Regions from separate parts of the Jeotgalibacillus marinus genome, predicted to be linked through region 1. Evidence: riboswitches for the same ligand, from Rfam matches in the RefSeq annotation. Region 1 holds a riboswitch; each other region holds the start of a gene.
What was found. A riboswitch is a leader RNA that binds a small molecule or an ion and turns the genes downstream of it on or off. The one in region 1 is predicted to bind S-adenosylmethionine.
Positions count from the first base shown of each region.

Region 1 (4,280 bases):
TCAGAGTAGACTTTCACATATACTTCCATCGATGTTTTTCCCGTAGATGAAACAAAAGCCTCTAAAATCAAGATATCTCCTACTTTAGCTGCGCCGACAAAATTAACCGAATCGATAGACGCTGTTACAACAACTTTGTTGCAATGCCTCATGGCAGAAATAGCAGCTATTTCATCAATATATGATAATACCTGTCCGCCAAAAATCGTCTCTATATGATTCGTATCTGGCGGTATGACCAGCCTTGTTTGTAACGTGTGTGATTGATTGACTGAAGCGCTTTGCCTGTTCAATATGGAACCCCCTTTCTATCCGTTTCTACTACTTAACTAGTGCCTCGCTTGGTGTTTCCTTTCGAATTTGTCGGGCTGCTTCGACCATGTTTTTAAGGGCGTTGGTTGTTTCTTCGATTCCTCTTGTTTTCAATCCGCAGTCTGGATTAATCCAGAAAATTTTTGGTTGAAGTACGTGTAATGCTCGTTGGATGTTGGTTTTAATTTCTTCCACTCCCGGTACTCGCGGACTATGAATGTCGTATACGCCTAACCCGATTCCTTTTTCATATGCCTTTTCTTCGAAAGCAGAAATCAACTCTCCATGGCTTCGGGCAGCTTCAATCGAGATGACGTCAGCATCCAATTGATCGATGGTATCCATGATTTTCTCGAAATCAGAATAGCACATATGTGTATGGATTTGAGTGTTATCCTGTACAGAGGATGTGGCGAGCTTAAAGGCGTGAACTGCCTCCTTCAAATATTCCTTTTGCTTTTCGACTTTCAGTGGAAGGCCTTCTCGTAAAGCTGGCTCATCAACCTGTATCATATGAATACGATTTTCCTCAAGGAATTTAATTTCTTTTTTCAATGCCAGAGCAATTTGTTTGGTGACTTCAAATCGGCTTATATCATCTCGGACAAATGACCAATTCAAAATTGTAATAGGGCCTGTCAACATCCCTTTCACCGGTTTTTTTGTGAGAGATTGAGCGTATGAGATTTCCTTTACCGTCATTGATCCTTTTAATGAAATATCTCCATAAATAATAGGTGGCTTCACACATCGAGAACCGTATGATTGTACCCAACCGTACTTGGTAAAGGCAAACCCGTCCAGCTTTTCTCCGAAATATTCGACCATATCATTGCGTTCAAATTCACCATGTACGAGTACATCGAGGCCGATTCCCTCCTGATGCTCGATCCAGTAGGAGATGTTTTCTTCAATAAATTTTTCATACTGCCCGTTAGACCATTCTCCTCTTCGCCATTTAAGCCGTGCTTGCCGGATTAATTTGGTTTGGGGGAGGCTGCCAATCGTTGTTGTTGGTAGCAGCGGAAGCTTAAAGACATCTTGTTGTATTTGCTGGCGGATGGAGTAGTGTGTCTTTCGTTTCGGCTCCACTTCGTCCCATCTTTTGAGCTCTTCTTGGACTTTCTTTTGATTTCTACCTGGTGACTGCCAAAGGATTTCTATTCCTCGGGCACTCTCTTTGATTTTTGCTTCGATCGCTTTTTTTCCGTTATTCAAACCTTCTGCTAGAACAATCGCCTCTTCAAGCTTTTCATCCGCAAAGGCGAGGGCGTTTTTTACTGCGGCATCAATCTCCTTCTCCGTTGTAACGGTTACAGGGACATGCAGTAAGCTACAGGATGGTTGTACGATTAGTCGGTCTTTTTCAACAACGGATAAAATCCTCTCAAGCTGTGTGAGTTTACCATCCAGGTCTGACCTCCAAATGTTACGACCATTGATGATCCCCGCAGCCAAGAATTTGTCTTCAGGAAAGCCATACTTTTTTAGAGATTCCAGATTGGCACCTTGATCATGAACAAAGTCAAGTCCGATCCCGGCAACAGGAAGAGAAATGATCTCCGTGTAATGTTCGACCGCTTCAAAGTACGTTTGAAGGAGAATTTTTATACTCGGAACTCCCTTTTGTATACTCTTATACGTTTCTTTAAATAAGTTGATTTCTTCCTCTGAGATAGATGTTGTTAAGATTGGCTCATCAATTTGTATCCATTCAGCTCCAGCGTTCTCCAACTCTTTAAAAACGTTTATGTACAGCGGAATAAGTTTTTGAAGTAGTTTATGAAAATCCTTTTTATCGTATCCTTTGGATAGTTTTAAAAAAGTAATTGGGCCGAGAATAACTGGCTTCCCTACGATTCCAACTTTATCTTTTGCTTCAAGAAAGGAATGAAGCAGACGATTTTCTGTAAGCGTTGGCTCGCTAGATTCAAGCTCTGGGACAATGTAATGATAATTTGTGTTAAACCATTTCGTCATTTCAGAAGCGACCGATTCTTTGTTACCTCGTGCGATGTCAAAGTACGTTTCGATTGGCACTTCTCCACCTTTATGCTGGAAACGCTTTGGTACGAATCCAAACATGACTGCCGTGTCAAGAACATGGTCGTAAAAACTAAAATCTCCCACTGGAATGAGGTCAATTCCCATCTCTTTTTGTTTCTGAAGATCGTGTAAGCGGAGATGCTCCATTTCTGTCGACAATGACGATTTAGTGATTTTTCCTGCCCAAAATTGCTCAAGGGCTTTTTTCCATTCTCTTTTTACTCCGATTCTTGGATAACCGATCGTTGAACTTAGTACTTTCGTCATTTTTATTCCTCCATTCATTTTTTCATTACATACAAAACGAACCCAATAAAAAAATCTCTCCATTTTCAGAGAGATTGTTATGGGCGCATGGTCAAATAAAGGTTGTGAAGACAGTCTTGTCCCAACGCGTTCATAACACCTCCCTATCCTCGTAGTCTAGTGTCTTTCCAACAGGCAGGTTTCCTGGCTTATGTTCTTCACTTCCTGCGCCTTCCCATCTCTTTTCACGAAAGAGACAGTGACCTTTGTGCAGGTTGCTCCCATATACAGTGGCGGGACCGCGTCGGATTCTCACCGAACTTCCCTTTTAAGTTGAATTAGCTTTGGATAGCTAAGACAACACCTGAAGTCATTCACGATATTTAATTGGTAATGAGTGCGATAGAAAACAAAAAAACCACTCTATTTTGTAGATAGAGAGGCTCATTTACGCACCCCTCTTATTTCTCAAAGCATTTTTTGCTTTGCTGGAATTGGCACCTTTTCAACACTTAGTGCTGGAAGGTTGCCGGGCTTCATAGGGCCAGTCCCTCTGCCTCTCTAAATAAGAGTTTCAAAATATTGAATTAACAGAATAATATCATTGACAAAATAGACTGTCAACATTTTTTGTTTTGGTAATAACGTGTATGTTCTTAAAGGTTAAAACCGTCTCCAAGCTAAAAGAATTCTAGCCCACGTAGACCTCACTCTTTGCATAAAACGCCGCACCTAGAACGCCCGCTTCATTACCGTGTGTAGCGTGAGAGAAATGAAATGAATGTTTTAAACTATCGTAGACGCGCTCGTTCGTTTTTTCAACCAAGATAGGTAATAGGTATTCGTGTTCAGTCATCACGCCTCCACCCATAACGAAAATCGCTGGATTGATCGTGTGCGCAACATTCGCCAATGCGATCGCGATGTAAGTAAGGGTTTCGTCAACTAGCTGAACAGCTTCTTTTTCACCTGCGATGGCCCGCTGAATCGCTTCTTGTGCTCCGTTTTCCCATCCGAATTGCCTTCGACTCTCACGTGATAAGGCTGTGCCACTAGCATAGGCCTCCAAAGCACCTGGATTCATATTCGCGTGAATCCTACCGTCTGGCACGATGATCATGTTTCCAATCTCACCAGCACATCCTTTATCTCCTTGAATGAGAGCGCCTTGGTGAACATAACCACTTCCAACTCCTGTACTAACTGTTGTAAACCAGACACTTTCGTACCCTTTTCCCGCCCCATTCATTGCCTCTGAAAGAGCCGATGCATTTGCATCGTTCACAAGGAACACTGGAAGATTAACATGCTCTTGTAGCGCCTTTGTAATATGAAAATGTCCCCAATTAGGAAGATTAGGCGGATCTAACAACAGACCTTGCTGGTGATCCAACGGTCCAGGAGCACATAATCCAATTCGCTGGAACGGGTACTTCTCCATTGCTCGTTCTAACATCGCGAATATGATCGAAAGAGTATGAGCCGGCCCATGTCCAACCTCTGAATCTCTTTCTTCCCAGTGTAGTACTGTCGCATCATCATCTATTACACCTACACGTACTCTAGTTCCTCCAAGATCTATACCTGCTATATACATGCTAGTTCACCCTTTCGTTCTTGAAATACCAATGTTAGTTTATATAAACTCATCGTTTTGGTATCGGAAAACTTTATTC
Region 1 is NZ_JBFMIA010000002.1:25,577-29,856, forward strand. It holds gene AB1471_RS03135 (acyl-CoA thioesterase) at 1-293, opposite strand, end outside; gene metE (5-methyltetrahydropteroyltriglutamate--homocysteine S-methyltransferase) at 322-2,625, opposite strand; cobalamin riboswitch at 2,782-2,987, opposite strand; SAM riboswitch class I at 3,063-3,176, opposite strand; gene AB1471_RS03145 (ROK family protein) at 3,296-4,201, opposite strand.

Region 2 (4,280 bases), on a different contig from region 1:
GTATCCTGCATGGAACGAAAAACCTGGATAATACACTTCTTCAATTGCTGGATGATGATGGAGGTACTGAGCTATTTCCCTTGCTGATTCAGATGACTGCTTTAATCGGACACTCAACGTTTTCATTCCTCTAAGAAGTAACCAACAATCTTGCACACCTAAAATCGTTCCGCATGAATTTTGAATGAATGCCATCCGTTTACCAAGAGCTTCATCTTTTGCTACCGCGAGACCTGCCACCACATCACTATGACCGGACAAAAACTTAGTTGCACTATGCAATACAAGGTCTGCCCCTAAATCAAGCGGTTTTTGAAGTAAGGGAGTCATGAACGTATTATCCACAAACGTTAAGCACCCATTTGCTTTTGCAATCTTTGCAACTCCTTCAATATCTGTAATATTCAAGCAAGGATTTGACGGTGTTTCTATATAGATTACTTTGGTGTTCGGACGAACATTTCGCGCTGTTTCATCCATATCGGTCATATCAATAAAAGTGTGATCAATACCGAATTGAGTCAACACCTCTGTGATCACACGAAATGCACCGCCATACACGTCTTTTGAGACGAGCACGTGATCACCAGCTGATAACAGCATAAACGCTGATGAAATGGCCGCCATTCCCGATGCAAAAGCAAACCCTCGTGATCCACCTTCAAGCTCAGCAATTGCTTCTTCAAGTGCCTGCCTTGTTGGATTTCCTGAACGACTGTAGTCAAATTGTCCAAATTCATCGATAGATTCTTGATGATAAGTGGATGAATAATATAGCGGAACGTTTACAGCTCCTGTTTGTTTATCCCGAAATTGTGGCTGATGTAGCAATTTCGTTTCAAACTCATGGTTTGTCATATCACTGTTTCCTTTTTTTGCACGATGGCAAGTGCTCGTGCCAAATCTTGTGTAAGATCATCGATATGCTCAATGCCAACCGAAAATCTCAATAAGCGATCACAAACTCCTCGTTTATGCCTTTCATCTACCGGAATGTCCGCATGTGTTTGAGTCGCTGGGTACGTAACAAAGCTCTCGATCCCACCTAAACTTTCAGCAAATGTAATCAGCTGTAATGACCGTAAAAATGGGTCAATCCACTCTTCCTTTTCTAAGCGAAATGACACCATGCCACCAATTCCTGGATACAACACATCTGTAATGCCAGCCTGTTCCGCTAAAAACGCTGTGACCTGTTTTGCATTTTCTTGATGACGATCCATTCTAAGTGATAACGTCTTGAGACCCCTCACTAAAAGCCAACAATCAATCGGCCCTAAAACAGCCCCTGCCCCTTTATGAAAGGTCAATAGGCGTTCACATGTCTCCGTCCCTTTCGCTACAACCAAACCAGCTAACACATCATTGTGGCCCCCAATATATTTCGTTGCACTATGAATGACGATGTCTGCACCCAACGTTAATGGCTTTTGTAGGTAAGGGGTTAAAAATGTATTATCTACAATCGTCAATAAGTGGTGATCCCTTGCAAGACCCGCGACCGCTTTGATATCTGACATGTGCATCAATGGGTTTGTCGGTGTTTCAACAAAAATGGCTCGTGTATTCTCACATATCGATTCAGTTAGTTGGTCGATATCATTCGTATCAACATACCTTGTTTGAATGCCATATGCTTCTTCATAATGCTCGAGTAAACGATACGTTCCACCATAAATATCATCTGATGCGAGGAGCACATCTCCATGTTTAAATAGAGACAACACAAGTTGAATCGCTGCCATCCCAGAACTAGTCGCAAACCCTTCATCCCCTTGCTCAAGCTTCGCGATCCCCTCCTCTAAAACAGCACGAGTCGGATTTTTCGTCCGTGTATAATCATAACCAGTCGATTCACCAATTCCATCATGGCGATAAGCCGTCGAAAAATAAACAGGCGGATTAACTGTCCCAGTCGTTTGTTCACTACGATTCCCTAATTGTGCAAATTGCGTTTCTAGATGGTAACTCATCAGCACTTCCTCCTCGATCATCAAAAAATCGTTGTAAGATCGCTTTCGTTCAATAAAGTATTTAGCAAACAAAAACGTATTTTCAAAAAAAACGAAAAAGGACCTTCTCATAAGAAGAAGGTCCGAATAGGCATTCGTGGTTCTCCTTATCACTCAGTTTTTATAACCTGCTGGAATTAGCACCGTGCCAAATGCGGCTGGTTGCTGAGGTGTCAAAGGGCCAGTCCCTCAACCTCTCTAGATAAGTTGTATGCTATTTTGTTATATTCAGAATTATTTGTTGTTTTATACTTTACAACAACTTGGGAAAATAATCAAGAGAACATGTGAAAATGATGGATTTTTTCGAATAAAAAAACCACCTCCCGCTACACAATGTGGGAGATGGTATGAGAAGAGGCGTCGCTTTTACTCGATAACTTTTGAGATCACATCATCTGAATCCGTTCGAAACGATCAATGAATAAAGAGGTAACTATACTTTTTTTATTCAGGATACATTTTCAATATCTCTTTTGCTTGTAGACGCATTCTGTCTATTAAATACTTGGGCTCCTTTATCTGTACGTCTGTTCCTAGCCTATAAAATAGTGGAGTGATAAAAGAAATCTCGTTTTCTTCTATGGGTGAATCAATATAGCCAGTTCCATCTTCCTTCGTTTCTACACAGCCTTCTAGCCAAGGAACACTTTTACATTGACGTACCCCTTCTCTTGTTAGTAGAGCATACAAACGAATAGGATTTGTTACTTCAGTCGAATCAAACCATTCTTCTAAATTCATAAATTCCTCTTCATTTGTTTCTTTTAATTGTATAGAAAGAACACGATCTGCACGAAATAGTAATATTTTTTGTTTATTGTAATCATAAGCTGGAAGGTACCATAATCCATCATGTGCATATATACCAATTGGGCGTATATATTTTGTTGTAATTCCAGATTTAGAGTCATACTGAATAGATAAATTTTTATTTAACATAGACGCTTCTAACAAATCATTTAGATAAGGGGTATCTATACTTCTTTTTGGGTTCCAAAAAGATATATAAGAACGCATTTTATCTACTTTTATTTTCGCATCGTTTGAAAGCGAATTATATAATTTATGTGCGACAGCGCTAATTTCTGTATCAAAAGGAAGCGAACGATAGTAGCTTAAAGACTGAAAAGCAAAAAAGATCGAAACAGCCTCTTCTTCTGTAAATAAAATAGGAGGAAGCATCCTATTTTCTAAAACGGTATATCCACCATGTCTCCCCTGTTCAGCATAAATCGGTAGACCCATATCACTTAAATCTAACAAATATCGATGAATGGTTCGTACTGATATTTCAAATTCATCAGCTAATTCTTGAGCTGTAAATTTTCTTTTCGTCTTAACAAACATGAGTATGTCTAATAAACGTTTTGCTTTTGACATATTTCTCACCTTTCTTGTTTTAACCGTCAATCGTTGTCATGTTTTAGGGGTAGTATAATACATACTTTATTACTTTATCAATAAAGTACATTCTAGAGAGAAGAAGGAGACTTAATATGTCCAGAGAAATTGCTTTAAAAGGGAAAATAGCTGTAGTTGCGGGCGGAACTCGTGGAGCTGGTCGGGGTATTTCAGTTAAATTAGGTGAAGCTGGTGCAACAGTATATGTTACTGGAAGAACGACTAATAGTAATCAGTCACCAATGGGGCGTAAAGAAACGATTGAAGAGACAGCAGAATTAGTAACTAAAGCTGGTGGAACTGGAATACCTGTAAAAGTAGATCATACGGTTGAATCAGATGTAATAAGTTTATTTGATAAAATAAAAAAGGAACATGGTCGACTTGATATTTTAGTAAATGATATTTGGGGTGGGGACCCTCTTACTGAATGGGGGAAACCAATAGGAACTCACGATTTAAATAACGGGCTGCAAATTCAAAAACAAGCTGTCCAATCACATATAGTTACTGCTCATTATAGTATTCCTTTATTTAGAGAAAATAAGAAAGGTCTCATTATTGAAATTACTGATGGTGTAGATTATAAACCTCGTGGGAACTTCTATTATAGTCTTGCGAAAATATCGAATATACACATGGCTCAAGCAATGGCACAGGACTTAAAAGATTTTAATATAACTGCAATTGCAGTTACCCCAGGGTTTTTAAGATCAGAAGCAATGCTCGAATATTTTGGAGTAACAGAAGAAAATTGGAAAGAGGGAGCTAAAGATGATCCGCATTTTATTGCTTCTGAAACCCCATCTTATATTGGTGAAGCAATAAAATGTCTTGCTTCAGATCCTAAAATAGCTTCAAAAA
Region 2 is NZ_JBFMIA010000013.1:5,369-9,648, forward strand. It holds gene metC (cystathionine beta-lyase) at 1-858, opposite strand, end outside; gene AB1471_RS12615 (methionine biosynthesis PLP-dependent protein) at 855-1,973, opposite strand; SAM riboswitch class I at 2,117-2,221, opposite strand; gene AB1471_RS12620 (helix-turn-helix transcriptional regulator) at 2,460-3,395, opposite strand; gene AB1471_RS12625 (SDR family oxidoreductase) at 3,512-4,280, shown strand, end outside.
Region 2: another riboswitch for S-adenosylmethionine. It lies ahead of AB1471_RS12615 (methionine biosynthesis PLP-dependent protein); the one in region 1 lies ahead of metE (5-methyltetrahydropteroyltriglutamate--homocysteine S-methyltransferase).

Region 3 (4,280 bases), on a different contig from region 1:
AGTATATCCTTTCTTTTTTGAATTTGCTTGTGTAGTTGTGAGCATCACTTCGCGTATGTTAGAATTCCCGTCTCCTTATCTACATCCATGCGCTCGTACATCGGGCTGCATCAATAATAAAACTCCTGTCAAATGACAGGAGTTTTCATGACAATTATTCAGCATCACCAGGGATGACGTTTCCATTCCATTCTTCTAAAATATAGTCTTGAATTTCTTCGGACATTAATACTTCAACAAGCTTTTGAACCGCTTCGTTATCTTCGTCACCACTGTTTACTGCAATGATGTTAACGTAAGGAGATTCAGAACCTTCAATTGCAATTGAATCTTCAAGTGGATTCAGTCCTGCATCAATTGCATAGTTAGAATTGATTAGAATTGCGTCACCTTCATCATTTTCGTAGAATTGAACGAGTAGTGATGCCTCAACATCGAATGAAAAATCAAGGTTTTTAGGATTATCTTGAATATCTCCAACTTCAGCAACCATTTTATCTACTTCAGGATCAAGTGTAATGAGACCTTCTTCTTCAAGCAGCGATAAAATACGAGGATGATCAGTTACAGAATTACTCATAATAATTTCCGCTCCGTCTGGAAGCTCATCAAGTGAATCATATTTTTGAGAATAAACAGCGATTGGCTCAACATGAATGCCACCTGCATTAACAAAGTCATAGCCAAGTTCTGCAATTTGCTGCTCGAAATAAGGGAGACTTTGAAAATAGTTTGCGTCAATTTCCCCTGCTTCAAGATCCTGATTAGGAAGAATGTAATCTTGGTACGTTTCAATCACAAGGTCTACCCCTTGTTCTTTAAGTAAAGGCTGTGCTTCCTCTAAAATTTTCGCGTGAGGAACATTTGATGCACCAACAATAAGTTCAACTTGTCCGCCTTCTTCTGTTCCTTCATTATCACCTGTTGAATCGTCTGCTCCACATGCTGCTAGAGCGAAAATACTTGTTGCTGCTAAAGCTCCTGTTAACCATTTCTTCATTCGTAATCTCTCCCTTTTCTAAAAATTTATCTTTTATCCAATCGATTGGTGAAGAAATCACCGATAAATTGGATAACAAACACAATAATCACTATGATGATCGTAGCTGCGAGCGTTACATCGTCACGACTACGTTGAAACCCTTCTAAAAATGCCAGATTTCCAAGTCCACCTGCTCCAATCACACCTGCCATTGCTGTGTAACCTACTAATGCAATCGTAGTAACCGTAATACCGGAAATAAGTGCTGGCAATGATTCTGGAATAAATACTTTTATGATAATCGTGCTCACTTTTGCTCCCATTGATCGAGCGGCTTCAATAACCCCTTTATCAATCTCACGAAGGGCAATTTCAACCATTCGTGCATAAAATGGTGCTGCACCTATGATCAGTGCAGGAAGCGCAGCGTCTGCTCCCCGAACCGTCCCAATTAATGTCCGTGTAAATGGGATCAATAGAATAATTAAGACAATAAACGGAATCGAGCGAAACACGTTCACAATAACACTAGTTATGCCATAGACAACCTTATTTTCCCGAATATTATCTTTCGATGTTAAGAAAAGTAATAAACCTAATAAAAGTCCAATTACAAACGTAAATGCAGTGGCTATGAGTGTCATATAAATCGTTTCATATGATGCTTCCCACATTTTCACCCAATCAACGTTTGGAAAAACTCGTTCAATCATGTGTGATCACCTCCACCCCAACTTTGGCTGATTCGAGGAAATCAACGGCTTTTGTAATCTCTTCCTGAACACCATGAACATGGATGAAGAGTGATCCATACGCTCCATTTTGCGTCTGTGAAATCTTCCCTTGCAAAATATTCACGTTAATATCAAACGATCGAATTAAATTTGTGATTATCGGTTGCTCAGTTGCTTCACCGACAAACGTTAGTTTAATCACTTTACCATCCTCGTACTCATCTAACAGATGTTCGATCGTTTCACGCGTTTCTTCTGGCTCAGTAACTTGTTGAACGAATCGTTTTGTGATCTGCTCTTTAGGTTGTTTAAATACCTCGAGTACATCGCCAAGCTCGACTACTCGTCCATCTTCCATTACTGCAATCCGGTGACAAATCTTTCTGATGACATGCATTTCGTGTGTGATCAGAACGATCGTTAGCCCAAGACGTTTGTTGATATCCACAAGCAACTCTAAGATTGAATCAGTTGTTTGTGGGTCAAGTGCTGATGTCGCTTCATCGCACAGCAATACTTGTGGATCGTTAGCGAGTGCACGTGCAATACCAACACGCTGCTTTTGACCTCCGCTAAGTTGTGATGGATAAGATCCCCCTCGGCCATTAAGTCCAACGAGCTCAATCAATTCATCAACTTTTTTTTCCCGCTTTTTTTTATCCACTCCCGCAATTTCAAGTGGGAACGAGATATTTTCTCGAACAGTTCGCGACCATAAAAGATTAAAATGTTGAAAAATCATGCTTATTTTTTGGCGTGCTTTTCGAAGTTCTGCGCCTCTTATATTAGAAATGATTTTGCCATTAACATCAACTGTTCCTGAAGTTGGAGATTCCAATCCATTTAACATTCGAATGAGTGTACTTTTCCCAGCACCACTATATCCGATGACACCAAAAATTTCACCTTCTGTAATTTGCAAGTTTACATCATCAACGGCAGTAAACTTTCCATCCTTTGTTTTAAATATCTTTTTGACATTGGAGATTGTAATCATTCCATCGCCTCTTTCTTGATTAAAATTGAGTAAGCTGCTGCATGATACTCGGAAATAACTCCAATACGTTTTTCACTTCTACTGATTAACCGATCCCCATGCAGATGCTAGCAAAAAATAGTTTTACCATACTATAAATCATTATGCCGTTTAACTACATTAAAAAAACGCCTTCTGCTATATGAGCAGAAAGGCGCGTAAAGTTAAGGTCCCTTCTCTCATCTTCCAGGTTTTATCCTGTGTGAATTGGCACCTTTCCAGTCAAAAGACTGCTGGTTGCCGGGTTTCATCGGGCACATCCCTCCACCGCTCTAAATAAGAGTTACGAATAATATTAAGTTAAATAACGCTTGATACGATTTACATAATCAATACGCTTTTATTATTACGAAAGTCATCGTATCACGGATATAAAATAAGTGTCAACAAAAAATGTTCGTATTTTTTTGTTTAATGAAAGAATGGACGAACGGTTTGCTACTAAAAAAAATGTAAAAAGCCACTCATATCCATCATGAGTGACTTTGCAATGTTTCGTATAAATTGGGGACAGATTCGAATTTATATGCTTTTTTCACTAGTTCACCGTTTTTCCAAATCAACAAGCAGGGAACGCTCTCAATTTGGTAGGTTTCTGCGAGTGATCCGACATAATTCAGATCCGCTTTTCCAATCTCATAACCTGTTACAGTTGTTGCTGTGATTTCGAGCATTCTGCTTGCTAGCTTGCATGTTCCACACATCGGAGTGTACAAATAAAGTGCTGTGTTTTCAGCATTGTCTAACTTGGCATTTAAAAGCTCGAGGGACCATTCATTGATCATTTATCGATTCATCCTTTTTCCAAATACTCAGTGTAAACATCGATATCTGCGGCTACTAATATCGATGCTAAGTGTTTTGAGGGTGCTGTTGCCACCTCGCGATAGGAACGGTCAATATAAAGATGTTCAGCATCTGGGAATTCTCGTTTAAATTGCTTGCGTAGTTTTTCTCCAGCCTCGTCTGCATCCACTAAAATATAGACGTCTCGGTTTGTTAGCTGTTCGATTAATTCATCCATTTTGTTAAAGCTGATTGTGCCATTTGTGCAAATAATATCAACTGGCTCTCGAATAATCGGTTGTACTTTTCGTTTATCGGACGTTCCTTCGACAATGATGACTATCTCGTCAACGTCATCCACTACAGATCACACCCTATCATCCATATTAATCCAAAACCTAACCTCGTTCGTTAGATTACAGTAGTATATGATGCTACCTTTATTTTCGCTTGTTTCTTTTAGAAAAGCAAATAACAAAAGCGAAATCGGTTCAATTCTGTCCAACCTCAACAAAAAACTGCCACCCGTATCTTAAACAGGTGACAGCCTCATTTCATATGTAATGCTTAGTCTTCGTTGATCATTTCGTCATATTTCTCAGCAGTCATCAGACTATCTAACTCATCAGTGTTGTTTAACTCAACGGTAACCATCCATGCTTTTTCGTAGGGAGATTCATTAACGAATTCAGGGCTATCACTTAGGTCTTCGTTGACTTCTACAACTTTTCCGCTTACTGGT
Region 3 is NZ_JBFMIA010000006.1:91,640-95,919, reverse strand. It holds gene AB1471_RS09090 (MetQ/NlpA family ABC transporter substrate-binding protein) at 155-1,000, opposite strand; gene AB1471_RS09085 (methionine ABC transporter permease) at 1,027-1,695, opposite strand; gene AB1471_RS09080 (methionine ABC transporter ATP-binding protein) at 1,688-2,713, opposite strand; SAM riboswitch class I at 2,929-3,035, opposite strand; gene AB1471_RS09075 (thioredoxin family protein) at 3,226-3,537, opposite strand; gene AB1471_RS09070 (toprim domain-containing protein) at 3,546-3,899, opposite strand; gene gcvH (glycine cleavage system protein GcvH) at 4,106-4,280, opposite strand, start outside.
Region 3: another riboswitch for S-adenosylmethionine. It lies ahead of AB1471_RS09080 (methionine ABC transporter ATP-binding protein); the one in region 1 lies ahead of metE (5-methyltetrahydropteroyltriglutamate--homocysteine S-methyltransferase).